Regions from separate parts of the Streptomyces hawaiiensis genome, predicted to be linked through region 3. Evidence: riboswitches for the same ligand, from Rfam matches in the RefSeq annotation. Region 3 holds a riboswitch; each other region holds the start of a gene.
What was found. A riboswitch is a leader RNA that binds a small molecule or an ion and turns the genes downstream of it on or off. The one in region 3 is predicted to bind cyclic di-AMP.

Region 1: linked by a shared signal. The riboswitch ahead of CEB94_RS19225 (M23 family metallopeptidase) and the one ahead of CEB94_RS23850 (transglycosylase SLT domain-containing protein) in region 3 are both predicted to bind cyclic di-AMP.
Region 2: linked by a shared signal. The riboswitch ahead of CEB94_RS30150 (M23 family metallopeptidase) and the one ahead of CEB94_RS23850 (transglycosylase SLT domain-containing protein) in region 3 are both predicted to bind cyclic di-AMP.

The regions. Positions count from the first base shown of each region.
Region 1 is NZ_CP021978.1:4,186,650-4,191,214, reverse strand. Features, by position in the region: gene CEB94_RS19240 (dihydrofolate reductase family protein) at 1-369, shown strand, start outside; gene CEB94_RS19235 (hypothetical protein) at 628-1,299, shown strand; tRNA gene CEB94_RS19230 (tRNA-Met) at 1,354-1,427, shown strand; cyclic di-AMP (ydaO/yuaA leader) riboswitch at 1,726-1,882, shown strand; gene CEB94_RS19225 (M23 family metallopeptidase) at 1,894-2,928, shown strand; gene CEB94_RS19220 (aldo/keto reductase) at 3,112-4,056, shown strand; gene CEB94_RS19215 (PrsW family intramembrane metalloprotease) at 4,072-4,565, opposite strand, start outside.
Region 2 is NZ_CP021978.1:6,536,798-6,541,362, reverse strand. Features, by position in the region: gene CEB94_RS30160 (HPr family phosphocarrier protein) at 108-389, shown strand; gene CEB94_RS30155 (GntR family transcriptional regulator) at 549-1,244, opposite strand; gene CEB94_RS30150 (M23 family metallopeptidase) at 1,433-2,221, opposite strand; cyclic di-AMP (ydaO/yuaA leader) riboswitch at 2,234-2,398, opposite strand; gene CEB94_RS30145 (M16 family metallopeptidase) at 2,589-3,977, opposite strand; gene CEB94_RS30140 (M16 family metallopeptidase) at 3,974-4,565, opposite strand, start outside.
Region 3 is NZ_CP021978.1:5,158,771-5,163,335, reverse strand. Features, by position in the region: gene CEB94_RS23860 (LolA family protein) at 1-26, opposite strand, end outside; gene CEB94_RS23855 (polyprenyl synthetase family protein) at 257-1,267, opposite strand; cyclic di-AMP (ydaO/yuaA leader) riboswitch at 1,778-1,947, shown strand; gene CEB94_RS23850 (transglycosylase SLT domain-containing protein) at 1,951-2,730, shown strand; gene CEB94_RS23845 (HAD family hydrolase) at 2,694-3,542, opposite strand; gene CEB94_RS23840 (GNAT family N-acetyltransferase) at 3,714-4,565, shown strand, end outside.

The sequences.
Region 1 (4,565 bases), 970 kb from region 3:
GGCGCGGTCGTGGTCGCAGCCGACGGCACGGAACTGGCCCGCGGCCACTCCCGCGAGGCCGGCGACCCGGTCGTGCACGCCGAGGAGGCGGCCCTCGCCAAGCTCGACCCGGCCGACCCGCGGCTGCCCGGCGCGACGGTGTACAGCAGCCTGGAGCCCTGCGCCCGTCGCGCCTCCCGCCCCGCACCCTGCGCCCGGCTGATCCTCGACGCGGGCGTACGACGGGTCGTCACGGCCTGGCGCGAGCCGGACACCTTCGTGACGGACGCCGACGGCAGCGGCCTTCTCGCGGCCCAGGGGGTGGAGGTCGTCGTCCTCCCGGAGCACGAGGAGCGGGCCAAGGCCCCGAACCGCCACCTGCCGGGCTGAGGGGTCCTCGAACCATGAGCGTCCGATCAGGCCGCGGGGTCTGGTGCCGTGCATCGCAAGGCGCCGGAGCGCCTGCGTGGCGGCCCCACGTGGGCGCTCCGGGCAACGCGGCGAGTGCGGTGCCAGGCCACGCGACCCGGACAGGCATAGTGCAAGGACCCCGAATGCGGGCCGATCGGCCCAATAGATCCTGCGTCCGGACCGCCGCCCGGGCCGCGCTGCCTCCAGGGCCAGGACGAGAGGACGGAGGCGGCGGCCATGAGGAAAGCGGGGAGACGACGGAAGGCGGCACTGCTCCTCCCGCCCCTGCTCACCGCGCTCGCCCTGCTCGTCCCCTCCTACCAGGCCGACGGCCCGGACGCCCGCACCATGGGCCCCGCCCTGCCCTCCGACGCCGCGTTCACCCATCCCGGCGTCCTCGTCGACCGGGACCGGCTGGACGCCCTGCGCGAGCACGTCACCGCCGGGCGGCAGCCCTGGCTGAAGGCCTACCTCGCGATGCGGGACAGCGCGTACGGCTCCTACCGGTACCGGGCCGAGCCGCTCGAGACCGTCCTCTGCCCGCCCGGTGACCTTCAGGGCCGGGGCTGCGCCGAGGAGCGTGCGGACGCCCTGGCCGCCTACTCCCAGGCCCTGCTCTTCACCGTCACCGGCGAGCGGCGGCACGCGGAGAAGGCCCGGCAGATCATGGACGCCTGGTCGGCCACGCTGCGCCGGCACGCCGGGGAGAAGGCCGCGTTGCAGGCCGGCTGGACCGGGTCGGTCTGGGCCACGGCCGCCGAGATCGTGCGGCACACGCCCGGCGAGGAACGGCTCGGCCGATCCGTCGCGGCCGCGCACGAGCTGGCCGTACGGGCCCGGCCCGCCGGCACCGACGACCTGTTCACCGCCTGGGAGACCCTGACCCACGCGGGCGCCCCGGCCGGCTGAGCAGAGGGTGTGCACGAGGTGTCCCGCGGATGGCGTACACTGGAGTCACAACGACGCGGGGTGGAGCAGCTCGGTAGCTCGCTGGGCTCATAACCCAGAGGTCGCAGGTTCAAATCCTGTCCCCGCTACTGAAGGCCGAGGGCCGGAATCCGAAAGGGTTCCGGCCCTCGGTGCATTTCCCGGTGGTCTTACGGCGGCCATTACGGTCGGTGAGTGAACCACCCCGTTCCGCATAACAACTGACGCACCGTCAAAACTCGTCAGTCACTTGCGCGGCGGTCAACTCGCCCGATTTGGGCCCGTCATGGCGGGTAAGTCCGCGCGAAAAAGGTTAATGATCAAGTGGAATCGCTGGAATACCCCTCGCGCGTCTATTAACGTTCGATAACGCAGCGCGGTCGTCCCAGCCGTCACAGAAGGCGGCTCCGTGCGCACGCGCCGAATCCCGAAAGGGAACCGGGGAACCACCACTTGGGGTGAATCGAGCGGATACCACCGTGGCAGCACGGCCGGTATACGCGCGTAGGAGACCTTCCTGCTCCGAACCCGTCAGCTAACCCGGTAGGCGAGAAGGAAGGAAAGGAGCACGCCCACGTGGCGTCCAACCGGCCTGCCCCCGCGGCCCCGCTCGCGCCGAAGCGCGACACCGAAACCTTCGGCTACGGCGGTCAGCGCACCGACGAGGGCCCGTTCCAGGAGTGGAACCCCACCGAGGAGTCCATCCGTCCCGTCCGCGGCCGGCATCGCGTCACCAAGCAGCGCGGCGGAGGCCTCGCCCGCAGCTCCACCGTCCTGGGCGTCGGCGTCATAGCCGCCGTGGGTGCCGGCGGCATGGCCAGCGCCCAGACCGGCAAGCCCCCGGTGTCCATCTCCGTGCCGGACCTGCCCTCGGTGGGTTCCCTCATCTCGGACGACGACACCCCCGAAGGCTCCGCCACCCCGCTCAGCAGCCTCGGCACCACCACGGCGGACACCGAGCAGGCCACCTCCGGCGCCGGCGCCGGTGAGGCGCTGCGCGCCCGGATCATGGCCCAGGTCGAGCGCCAGCAGGACCAGATCGAGACCAAGGCCGCCCAGGACGCCGCGGCCGCCGCCGAGAAGGCAGCCGCGGAAGCGGTGGCCAAGGCGGAGAAGGAAGCCAAGGCCAAGGCCGCCGAAGCCAAGAAGAAGGCGGAGGAGGAGGCCAGGAAGAAGGCCGAGGCCGAGCGGCTCGCCGCCCTCGCCAAGCAGTTCACGCTGCCGACCTCCTCGTACACCATCACCTCCAGCTTCGGTCAGGCCGGCGCCTACTGGTCCTCCGGCTACCACACCGGCCTCGACTTCGCCGCCCCCACGGGCACGCCGATCAAGGCCGTCCACAGCGGCACCATCACCGAGGCGGGCTGGAACGGCTCGTACGGCTACAAGACCGTCCTCACCCTCGATGACGGCACCGAGATCTGGTACGCGCACCAGTCCTCCATCGGCGTCAGCGTCGGCCAGAAGGTCAGCACCGGCGACGTCATCGGCCGCGTGGGCGCAACCGGCAACGTCACCGGAGCGCACCTTCACCTCGAGGTCCACTCCGCTGGATCCTCGAACGGCATCGACCCGAGGGCGTGGCTGCAGGGCAAGGGACTCAACCCGTAAGCGGTACACGTCCGTTGAAGCACCGGCGGCCCTGACGACGACCCCCCGACGTCAGGGCCGCCGGTCTTCCGGTGTGCCATGGGCGGGTTCACGAGAGCTTTGGGTTACGCGAGCCTTGGGTTTACGGGAGCTTTGCGTCCCGTTGCGGAATGAGACGCCCCTGTACGGACGTTGACGCAGAGCATGACTTCTCTTCGCAAACTCGGCTCCTCCGACCTCGAGGTCTTCCCGCTCGCCCTCGGCGGCAACGTCTTCGGCTGGACCGCCGACGAGGACCAGTCGTTCGCCGTCCTCGACGCCTACACCGCCGCCGGCGGCAACTTCATCGACACCGCCGACTCCTACTCGGCCTGGGTCGAGGGCAATCAGGGCGGGGAGTCCGAGACCGTCCTCGGCACGTGGCTGAAGGCCCGCGGCAACCGCTCGGACGTCGTCGTCGCCACGAAGGTCAGCCAGCACCCCGAGTTCCGCGGCCTGTCCGCCGACACCATCAAGGCCGCCGCCGACGCCTCCCTGCGGCGCCTCGGCACCGACTACATCGACCTGTACTACACGCACTTCGACCAGCCCGACGTGCCCGTCGAGGAGATCATCGGCGCGCTCGACAGTCTCGTGAAGGCCGGGAAGGTGCGGCACATCGCCGCCTCCAACATTTCCGCCGAGCGGCTGCGGGCGTCCCTGGAGTTCTCCGACCGCGAGGGACTGGCCCGGTACGTCGCCCTCCAGCCGCACTACAACCTGGTCTCCCGCGACACCTACGAGGGCGAGCTCCAAGACCTCGCCGAGCGGACCGGCCTGGCCGCCGTGCCGTACTTCGCGCTCGCGTCCGGCTTCCTCACGGGCAAGTACCGGCCCGGCACGGCCGTGGAGAGCGCGCGGGCGGGGAGTGCGGCCACGCACCTGGAGACCGAGCGGGGGCAGCGGGTGCTGGCCGCCCTCGACGAGGTCGCCGGGGCGCACGACGTACCCGTGGCCACGGTGGCTCTGGCCTGGCTCGCCGCCCAGCCGACCGTGGCGGCGCCGATCGCTTCCGCGCGGACGGTGGAGCAGCTGCCCGCGCTGACCGGCGTCGGCGAGCTGACACTCTCGGAGGCCGAGATCGGGCGGCTCACGCAGGCTTCCGCCTGATCCGCACGACCGGCCTCAGGAGCGGTACGGGTTGTACGCGGGGTACGGCGCCGGCTGGGGGCCGTACCCGTACACCCCGTACACCGGCCAGGGCGGGGCCGTCACCGGGACCGGAGGGGCGGTGATCCGCGCCGCGTGGTCCAGCGCGGGGCGGGCCGTTTCCCGGCGCCGCCACAGTTCGCCGAGCAGTTCCCGCTCCCGTACGGCGAAATCCGCCGAGGCGCCGCCCCGCCGGGCCCGGTGCCGCAGGAACGCCAGGGACGTCGCGTACGCCTCGTACCGCGCCACCTCCCGGGCCGCCGCCCTGCCCGCGTGCCGGCGGGCGTACTGGCGGGCGATCCGCCGGGCCCGCATCGAGCCGAGCGCGTACGGCTCCGTCGGGGTCAGCCAGCCGGCCCCGGCGTAGGCGGGCAGCTCCGCACGTACGGTCTTCAGCTCCCGCTGCCGGGTCCAGATCACCAGCCACGTCAGCAGACCGAAGATGGGCACCATGAACGCCGCGTAGACGG
Region 2 (4,565 bases), 1.4 Mb from region 3:
CGCGATCCGACGGCACCCCGGGGTGGTCTCCGAGGGCTGCTCCCGGCGCAGCTTCACGATATGGGAAACTGGTCTAGACAACCCTGAACACCGAAGGGCAGCAACACATGGCTGAGCGCCGCGTCAACGTCGGCTGGGCCGAGGGTCTCCACGCCCGCCCCGCCTCCATCTTCGTCCGAGCCGCCACGGCCGCAGGCGTCCCGGTGACGATCGCCAAGGCAGACGGCAAGCCCGTCAACGCGGCCTCGATGCTGGCCGTCCTGGGCCTCGGCGCGCAGGGTGGCGAGGAGATCGTCCTCGCCTCCGACGCCGAGGGCGCGGACGCCGCCCTGGACCGGCTGGCGAAGCTGGTCTCCGAGGGTCTCGAGGAACTGCCCGAGACCGTCTGATTTCCCGAGCGCCCGACCGGCGCACAGCGAAGGGCTCGTCCGAATTCACCGGGCGGGCCCTTCGCCATTCCCGGTCGGCACGGTCGGGAATTCACCGATTCCGGGCAGCGGAAATAGGGCCCCGGGAATTAGCCGCTCTCTTTGTATACGGCTGCCGTGTTAATGCCGCAGGCCCGCCGTGTTTACGGGATGTTGCGAGTTCCTCACACGGTCGGCGCGCTCGCCGGGGGAGCCGAGACGCAGGCGGTGCGCGCCCGTCGCGCGCTCGGTGTGCAGCGCCGTGACCGCCCGCGCGCGCTCGCCGTCCCCGCGCGCCACCGCGTCCACGATCGCGCCGTGCTCCGTCCAGGACTCCACCGGACTGACCGGTGCGTCCACGGCGTACATCCACGCGATCTTGTGACGAAGCTGGGTGAGCACCGACGTCAGCGGGGGGCTGCCGGAGGCCTGGGCGAGCGTCTCGTGGAACCAGCCGCCGAGAGAGCGCAGGTCCTCACTGCTTCCCCGGCGGGCCCGCTCCTGGCCCAGCCGGACCAGGCCGCGCAGCACCTTCAGATGCGACTCGGTGCGGCGCTGGGCGGCGCGGGCCGCTCCGAGCGGCTCCAGCAGCATGCGCATCTCCAGCAGGTCGGCGGCCTCCTGCTCGGTGGGTTCGGCCACGCACGCGCCCGCGTGCCGCCGGGTCACCACGAAGCCCTCGGCCTCCAGCGTGCGCAGGGCCTCCCGGACAGGGACCCGCGAGACGCCGTAGCGGCGCGCGAGGACTTCCTCGGTGAGCCGGCTGCCGTGCGGGTGCACACCCGCGACGATGTCGTCCCGGATGGCCGTGCACACCGAGTGCGCGGGAATACGCATGACCGACCTCCGCTTAATCCCCGTGAAACGCCGACGAGCGGCGCGTGTTCCGTGACTCTATTGCAATGAGCCGGAATTTCCGACGGCAGGCGGGAATCCATGGATATTTTTTGGACAGCCTGCCGCCCTAAACGCCGAAAGCCCCGGCTCGGGGAGCCGGGGCTTCGGGGACAGCGGAGAGGTTCCGGTCAGACGTTGACGCCGTGCGAGCGCAGGTAGGCGACCGGGTCGATGTCCGAACCGTACTCGGAGCTCGTACGGGCCTCGAAGTGCAGGTGCGGGCCGGTGACGTTGCCGGTCGCGCCGGACAGGCCGATCTGCTGGCCGGGGGCCACCTGCTGGCCCACCGAGACGCCGATGGAGGACAGGTGGCCGTACTGGGTGTACGTCCCGTCGTTCATCTTGATCACGATCTGGTTGCCGTAGGAGCCGCCCCAGCCGGCCTCGACGACGGTGCCCGCGCCGACCGCGTGGACGGAGGTGCCGGTGGCGGCGTGGAAGTCGACACCGGTGTGGCTCCCGGAGGACCACAGGCCGCTGCTGGCCTGGTAGCCGGTGGAGACGTACGAGCCGGAGATCGGGGACACGAAGGTGTTGAGGCGCTTGCGCTCGGCCTCGCGGGCGGCACGCTCCTTGGCCTCACGGGCCTTCTCGGCCGCCTCCTTGGCCTTCTCGGCCACCTCGGCGGCCCGCTTGCGGGCGGCCTCCTCGGCCTTCTGCTTGGCGGCGGCCTCGTCGGCGGCCTGCTGCTGCGCGACGGCCTGGGCGTCGATCTGCTGGGCCACGGTGTCGCCCATGGTGACGACCGGGGTGAGGCCGGTCTGCTCGGCGCTGGGCTCTGCGGCGAAGGCCGCGGGGGCGGCCACGGTGCCGATCACGCCGGTGGTGGCGAGGGCCGCGACGCCCGCCGCGCGGGCGGTGCCGCGCTGGATCCTGCTGGGACGACGGTGCTTCCCGGTGGCGCGAGTGAACGCCATGTAGTGGCTGGTCCTTTCCTTCCCTCTCGCCTACCGGGTTAGCTGACGGGTTCGGAGCAGGAAGGTCTCCTACGGACTCCCTCGCGGCTCGCGCGGGCGTCCGATTCACCCCAGGGACTGCGATGGGTCCCCGGCTCCCCTGGCTCGCGCCGTACGGGGACTCGGCGATGACTGTCCGGTGCCGCGGATGCGGCGCACTGCCTGACGAACAGCCCGGACGAAGCTAAGCGGCGCCACTTTCAATTCCCAAACGAATCCCGGCTTTTGTAGCGCATCCCACAGGGCAGACAGGCAACCTCCGTACCAATTCGGGCATAAAGGAGCCCTGGTGCCTTGGAAGGCAACCAGGGCCCCTGCGCGCGTGCCGCTACTCGGCGGCGACGACGGTGACTTCGCCGATACCCAGGGCCTCGACAGGTGCCTTGATCTGCGCCGCGTCACCGACGAGGACGGTCACCAGACGGTTCACCGGGAAGGCGCTCACGGCCGCCGCGGTGGCCTCCACGGTGCCGGTCGCGGCGAGCTGCCGGTACAGCGTGGCCTGGTAGTCGTCGGGCAGGTGCTGCTCGACCTGGTCGGCCAGCGTGCTCGCGACGGCCGCCGCCGTCTCGTACTTCAGCGGCGCCACGCCGACCAGGTTCTGCACGGCCACGTCCCGCTCCGCGTCGGTCAGCCCCTCGGCGGCGAGGGTGCGCAGCACCGTCCAGAGGTCCTGCAGGGCGGGGCCGGTGTTGGGCGTGTCGACGGAACCGCTGATGGCGAGCATCGCGGCACCCGTGCCGTCCGGGGTGGACCTGAGGACCTGGCCGAACGCCCGTACGCCGTAGGTGTAGCCCTTCTCCTCGCGCAGGACCCGGTCCAGGCGGGAGGTGAGGGTGCCGCCGAGGCAGTACGTGCCGAGCACCTGCGCGGGCCACACGCGGTCGTGCCGGTCCGGGCCGACCCGGCCGATCAGCAGCTGCGTCTGGACGGCGCCGGGGCGGTCCACGATGACGACCCGGCCGGTGTCGTCGGCGGTCACCGGCGGCACGGGGCGCGGCTCGGCCGAGGAGCCCGTCCAGGCACCCAGAGTGTCCCCGAGCAGGGCGTCGAGGTCGATGCCGGTGAGGTCGCCGACGACCACGGCGGTGGCCGTGGCGGGGCGGACGTGTTTCTCGTAGAAGCCGCGTACGGCCGCGGAGTCGATCGTGGCGACCGTCTCCTCGGTGCCCTGCCGGGGCCGCGACATGCGCGAGCCCGTCGGGAACAGCTCCTTGGAGAGCTCCTTGGCGGCGCGGCGGGAGGGATTGGCCAGCTCGTGCGGGATCTCGTCGAGGCGGTTGTTCACCAGCCGCTCGACCTCGCTGTCGGCGAACGCGGGCGCCCTCAGGGCGTCGGCGATCAGGTTCAGCCCCTTGGGGAGCCGCGAGACCGGCACCTCCAGGCTGATCCGGACGCCGGGGTGGTCGGCGTGCGCGTCGAGGGTGGCGCCCGCGCGCTCCAGCTCGGCGGCGAACTCCTCGGCGGAGTGCTTGTCGGTGCCCTCGGAGAAGGCCCGGGCCATGATCGTGGCCACACCGTCGAGGCCGGCCGGCTCGGCGTCCAGGGGGGCGTCCAGCAGCACCTCCACGGCGACGACCTGCTGGCCGGGGCGGTGACAGCGAAGCACCGTCAGGCCGTTGTCGAGCGTGCCGCGCTCGGGGGCCGGGAAGGCCCACGGCCGGGCGTCGCCCGCCTGCGGCCGGGAGTGGAAGTCCATCGTGGCGAGCTCGGTCACTTGGCCGCCTCCTCGTTCTCGTCGGTGGCCGCGGCTGCGATGTCCTCGGTGGCGACCTCGTCGGCGACGGGCTCGTAGACGAGCACCGCCCGGTTGTCGGGCCGCAGGCGGGCCTTGGCGACCTCCTGGACCTCCTCCGCCGTGATCTCCAGCACACGCTGGACGGCGGTCAGGGCGAGCTGCGGGTCGCCGAACAGCACGGCGTACCGGCACAGTTCGTCGGCGCGGCCCGCGACCGTGCCGAGCCGGTCCAGCCACTCGCGCTCCAGCTGGGCCTGGGCGCGCTCCATCTCCTCGGCCGTGGGGCCCTCCTCGGCGAACCGGGCGAGCTCCTCGTCGATGGCGGTCTCGATGACCGGAACCTCCACGTCACCGGAGGTCTTCACGTCCAGCCACCCCAGGGAGGGCGCCCCGGCGAGCCGCAGCAGGCCGAAGCCGGCCGCCACGGCCGTACGGTCACGCCGTACGAGGCGGTTGTAGAGGCGGGAGGACTCGCCGCCGCCGAGGACGGTGAGGGCCAGGTCGGCCGCGTCACACGCGCGCGTGCCGTCGTGCGGCAGCCGGTAGGCGGCCATCAGGGCGCGCGCC
Region 3 (4,565 bases):
CTGTCGTCGGATCCGTACGGTGCCATGTGTGCCCTACCTCCATGGTCGGCGGCGGCTGCCGTGTCGTCCACGCACTCGTCCCTGAGCCGCCATTCTCACCCGAACAGGTGAGGAGTGGTGTTTTCCGTGGTGTCCATCTGACCAAATCTGCCAGGCAGATACGTCAGACCCCGGGCTCAACTCCGTGTACTGCTGGGGTATGACATGGAAGGGCGGCTTCTCCCCCGACCCGTAGGGGTCGTGCGGGGAAGAGGTGCTAGCCGGCCCGGTGCACCACCGCGTCGCACAGCTCCAGGAGCGCCGTCTTCGCGGTGCACTCCGGCAGGGGCGCCAGCGACGAGCGGGCGTCCTGGGCGTAGCGGACGGTGTCCTGCCGGGCCTGCTCCAGAGCCGGGTGGGCCCGCAGCAGGCGCAGGGCCTCGGCGTGCCGTTCGTCGTCGGCGAGGTCGGAGTCGAGCAGCTCGCACAGGGCGATGTCCTCGGCGCGCCCGAGCCGGGCCGCCCGCTCGCGCAGCCGCAGCACCGGCAGCGTGGGGATGCCCTCGCGCAGGTCGGTGCCGGGGGTCTTGCCGGACTCGTGGGAGTCGGAGGCGATGTCCAGGACGTCGTCCGCGAGCTGGAAGGCGACGCCGAGCCGCTCGCCGTACTGGGTCAGGACGTGCACGACCGTCTCGTCGGCGCCGGACATCATCGCGCCGAACCGGCACGACACGGCGACCAGCGAGCCGGTCTTGCCGCCCAGCACGTCCAGGTAGTGCTCGACGGGGTCCCGGCCGTCCTGCGGTCCGGCCGTCTCCAGGATCTGGCCGGTCACCAGGCGCTCGAACGCCTCGGCCTGCACCCGCACGGCCTCCGGGCCGAGGTCGGCCAGGATGTGCGAGGCGCGGGCGAAGAGGAAGTCGCCGGTGAGGACCGCGACGGAGTTGCCCCAGCGGGTGTTCGCGCTCGCGACGCCGCGGCGCACGGCGGCCTCGTCCATCACGTCGTCGTGGTACAGCGTGGCGAGGTGGGTCAGCTCCACGACGACGGCCGACGGCACGATCCCGGGTGCGTACCGGTCACCGAACTGGGCGGAGAGCATCACGAGCAGCGGGCGGAACCGCTTGCCGCCGGCCCGTACCAGGTGCTGGGCGGCCTCCGTGATGAAGGGCACCTCGCTCTTGGTGGCCTCGAGCAAGCCTTCCTCGACAGCCACCAGTCCGGCCTGGACATCGGCTTCCAGAGCCTGGTCCCGCACGCTCAGCCCGAACGGCCCGACGTCGGTCACGAGGGGTCTCCTGTCTGCTGTGTCTGCCGGTGATTACGCGGATTGTCGATAGGTCGCTGCCCTCACTCGAGTCAGCGTATCCGGTCACGTTTCGATCACCGCCAGCGCCCGTGGTTACAGGCCGGGCGGTATCCGATCACGACCGTTATGTTTTCGATCAACCCATAAGAACAGATATTTATCGACTTACCCAAAGGTAGCGGACTATGCACGATTTGCCGTGATAGGTAGGTGAATTCCCCTTGGCGGAAATTGCCCTATCGATTCGTGATCAGTGAGTTGAATCACTTGTCCCCCTTTTCCGCCTCACCTCCACTCCGGCCCCTACCGCCTTCCCGCTGACGCCAGTTGAGCCTTGGCTGCCGCAAAGGATCAAGCGGCCCAAACACCCCCGACCAAGGTCAACCGCGCGATATGTGACTGAGGTGCTTGTTCCCGACATGTGCTCTCGCATACGTTCCGGGCCTGTCCGGCGGACGCCTAATCCTGCCGCCGCCCGGACTCCCCACCGGAACCGACTCACTCACGCAGGGCAGGAGCGGGGGACCCAGGTAAGTCGCCGGTCCGCACAGCGGCACGGCTCGGGGTGAAGCCGCGCACGGCACACAGCGCCGTACGCGGCCGGGCACCTCCCGGCCCGAACCCGACAGCTCACCTCGTAGGCGCCGGAGAGGAACAAAGCCATGGCCGGACGAGGCAAGCACCGTCGCCCCAGAACCAACCCGCTGACCCGAGGCTTCATCGCCGCCGGAACCGGCGGAGCCGCACTCACCCTTCCGCTCCTCGGCGCCACCCACGCGAGCGCCGCCGAGCCCCAGAGCGCACCCGCCGCCGCACAGTCCGTACCGCAGGCGGCCCAGCCCGCCAAGTCCCTCACGTACACCGTGACCAAGGGCGACTCGCTCTACCGCATCGCGGACAAGTACGACGTCCCGGGCGGCTGGAAGCAGCTCTACAAGGACAACCGCGCCACCGTCGGCGACGACCCGAAGCTGATCCACCCGGGTCTGAAGCTGACGGTGAAGACCACCAAGACGGGTGTCGCGAAGAAGACGGCGACCCAGTCGTCCGCCCCCGCCAAGCCGGCCGCGAAGCCCGCCGGCGGTGTCGCCCAGGCCACCCAGGCCTCCGCGAAGACCTACGCGGACAACCTGGACGGGTGGATCCGCGAGGCGCTGGACATCATGGCGCAGAAGGGGATCCCCGGGTCCTACGACGGCATCTACCGCAACGTCATGCGCGAGTCGTCCGGCAACCCCCAGGCGATCAACAACTGGGACTCCAACGCCGCCAAGGGCACCCCGTCCAAGGGCCTGCTCCAGACCATCGACCCGACCTTCCAGGCCTACCACGTGGACGGCACGTCGTGGGACCCGTACGACCCGGTCGCGAACATCACGGCGGCCTGCAACTACGCGGCCGACCGCTACGGCTCGATCGACAACGTCAACGGCCCGTACTGAGCCGACCCGCCCAGCAGTCGCTCGAGGACGACGGCGATGCCGTCGTCCTCGTTCGACAGGGTGACCTCGTCGGCCACGGCCTTGAGTTCGGGATGGGCGTTGGCCATCGCGACGCCGTGGCCGGCCCAGTCGAACATCGGGATGTCGTTGGGCATGTCGCCGAAGGCGATGGTGTCCGCCGGCCGCAGCCCCAGATGCTCGGCGGCCAGCGCCAGGCCCGTCGCCTTGGTGATCCCGCACGGCTGGAGCTCGACCGTGCCGGGCCCCGACATCGTCACCGTCGCCAGTGAGCCGACCACCGAGCGGGCCGTGGCCGCCAACTCGTCGTCCGACAGATGGGGATGCCGCAGCAGCACCTTGCTGATGGCCTCGCCCCACAGCTCGTCGCGCCGGTCGACCCGTACGGCGGGCAGGGTCGGGTGCGGCATCAGATAGCCCGGCTCGATCAGCGTGAGCCCGTCGACCCCGTCCTGGTCGACCGCCGCGTACACCTGCCCCACCTCGGCCTCGATCTTGCCGAGGGCGGTCTCGGCCAGCTCCCTGTCCAACGTGATGGACCACAGCAGCCGGTCCGCGCCGGCGTCGTACACCTGCGCGCCCTGCCCGCACACCGCGAGCCCCGTGCATCCGAGGTCGTCCAGGAGCGGCCGCACTCTCGGCGCCGGCCGGCCCGTCACCACGAGGTGCTGGGCACCGGCGTCCGCCACCCGCGCGAGCGCGGCGAGAGACCGGTCGGAGAGGGTGTCGTCGCCGCGCAGCAGCGTCCCGTCCAGATCGGTGGCGATGAGTGAATATGCGATGGGTGCGGCCATGATCAGAGAATACGGACAGCGCGCCCCTTCGTTTCATCGCACGACGGATGCCGATTGCCCGGTTGAAGGCCTCTGCACCGGTTGGCAACAACATGCTCCGCTACCTACCCGTGGGGGCGCATCGAGCGGTACCTTCCAAGTGTCCAGGGGGGACTTGATCGGGGGGTCAGGTTGAGCAGTGGGCGCATTCGCGTGGCGGGGCCCGGGGAGCTCGGCGAAGGGGAGAGGGAGTGCTGGCGTGCGCTGCGCGCGGCCTGCGGAGCACCGCGCAATCCCTTCATGGAGCCGGAGTTCACCCAAGCCGTCGGCCGGGTCAGGCCGGGGGCCCGGGTCGCCGTGGTGTACGAGGGGACGGAACCGGCCGGCTTCCTGCCTTATGAGCGGGGCCCGTTGGGGCAGGGCTGGGCGATCGGGCTCGGCGTCTCGGACGCGCAGGGCGCGATCCTGCGGTCGGGCCTGGACCTGGAGACGGGCCGGCTGCTGAGGGCCTGCTCGGTGTCGAGCTTCGCCTTCGACAACCTGGAGGCCGAGCAACGGCTGTTCGTCCGGTACGCGTCCGAGGAGCACGCCACCTACGTCATCGACGTGGAGAAGGGCTACGAGACGTACGAGTCGGTGCTGCGGGCGCAGTCGCCGAAGTTTTTGAAGACCACCCTGGCCAAGGAGCGCAAGCTGGGCCGGCAGGCCGGCGAGCTGCGGTTCGTGTTCGACGAACGCGACCCGGCCGCGCTGCGCACGCTCATGGAGTGGAAGTCCGCGCAGTACCGCAGGACCGGCCGCCGGGACCGGTTCGCCCAGGAGTGGATCACCCGGCTCGTCGGGCAGCTGGCCCGCACCCGGGCGCCGGAGTGCAGCGGCACGCTGTCCGTGCTGTACGCCGGTCAGCGGCCCGTCGCCGCGCACTTCGGGCTGCGTTCGGCCTCCGTGCTGGCCTGCTGGTTTCCTGCCTACGCCCCGGAGTTCGCGAAGTTCTCGCCGGGTCTGGTGCTGCACCTGCGCATGGCCGAGGCGGCGGCCGCAGAC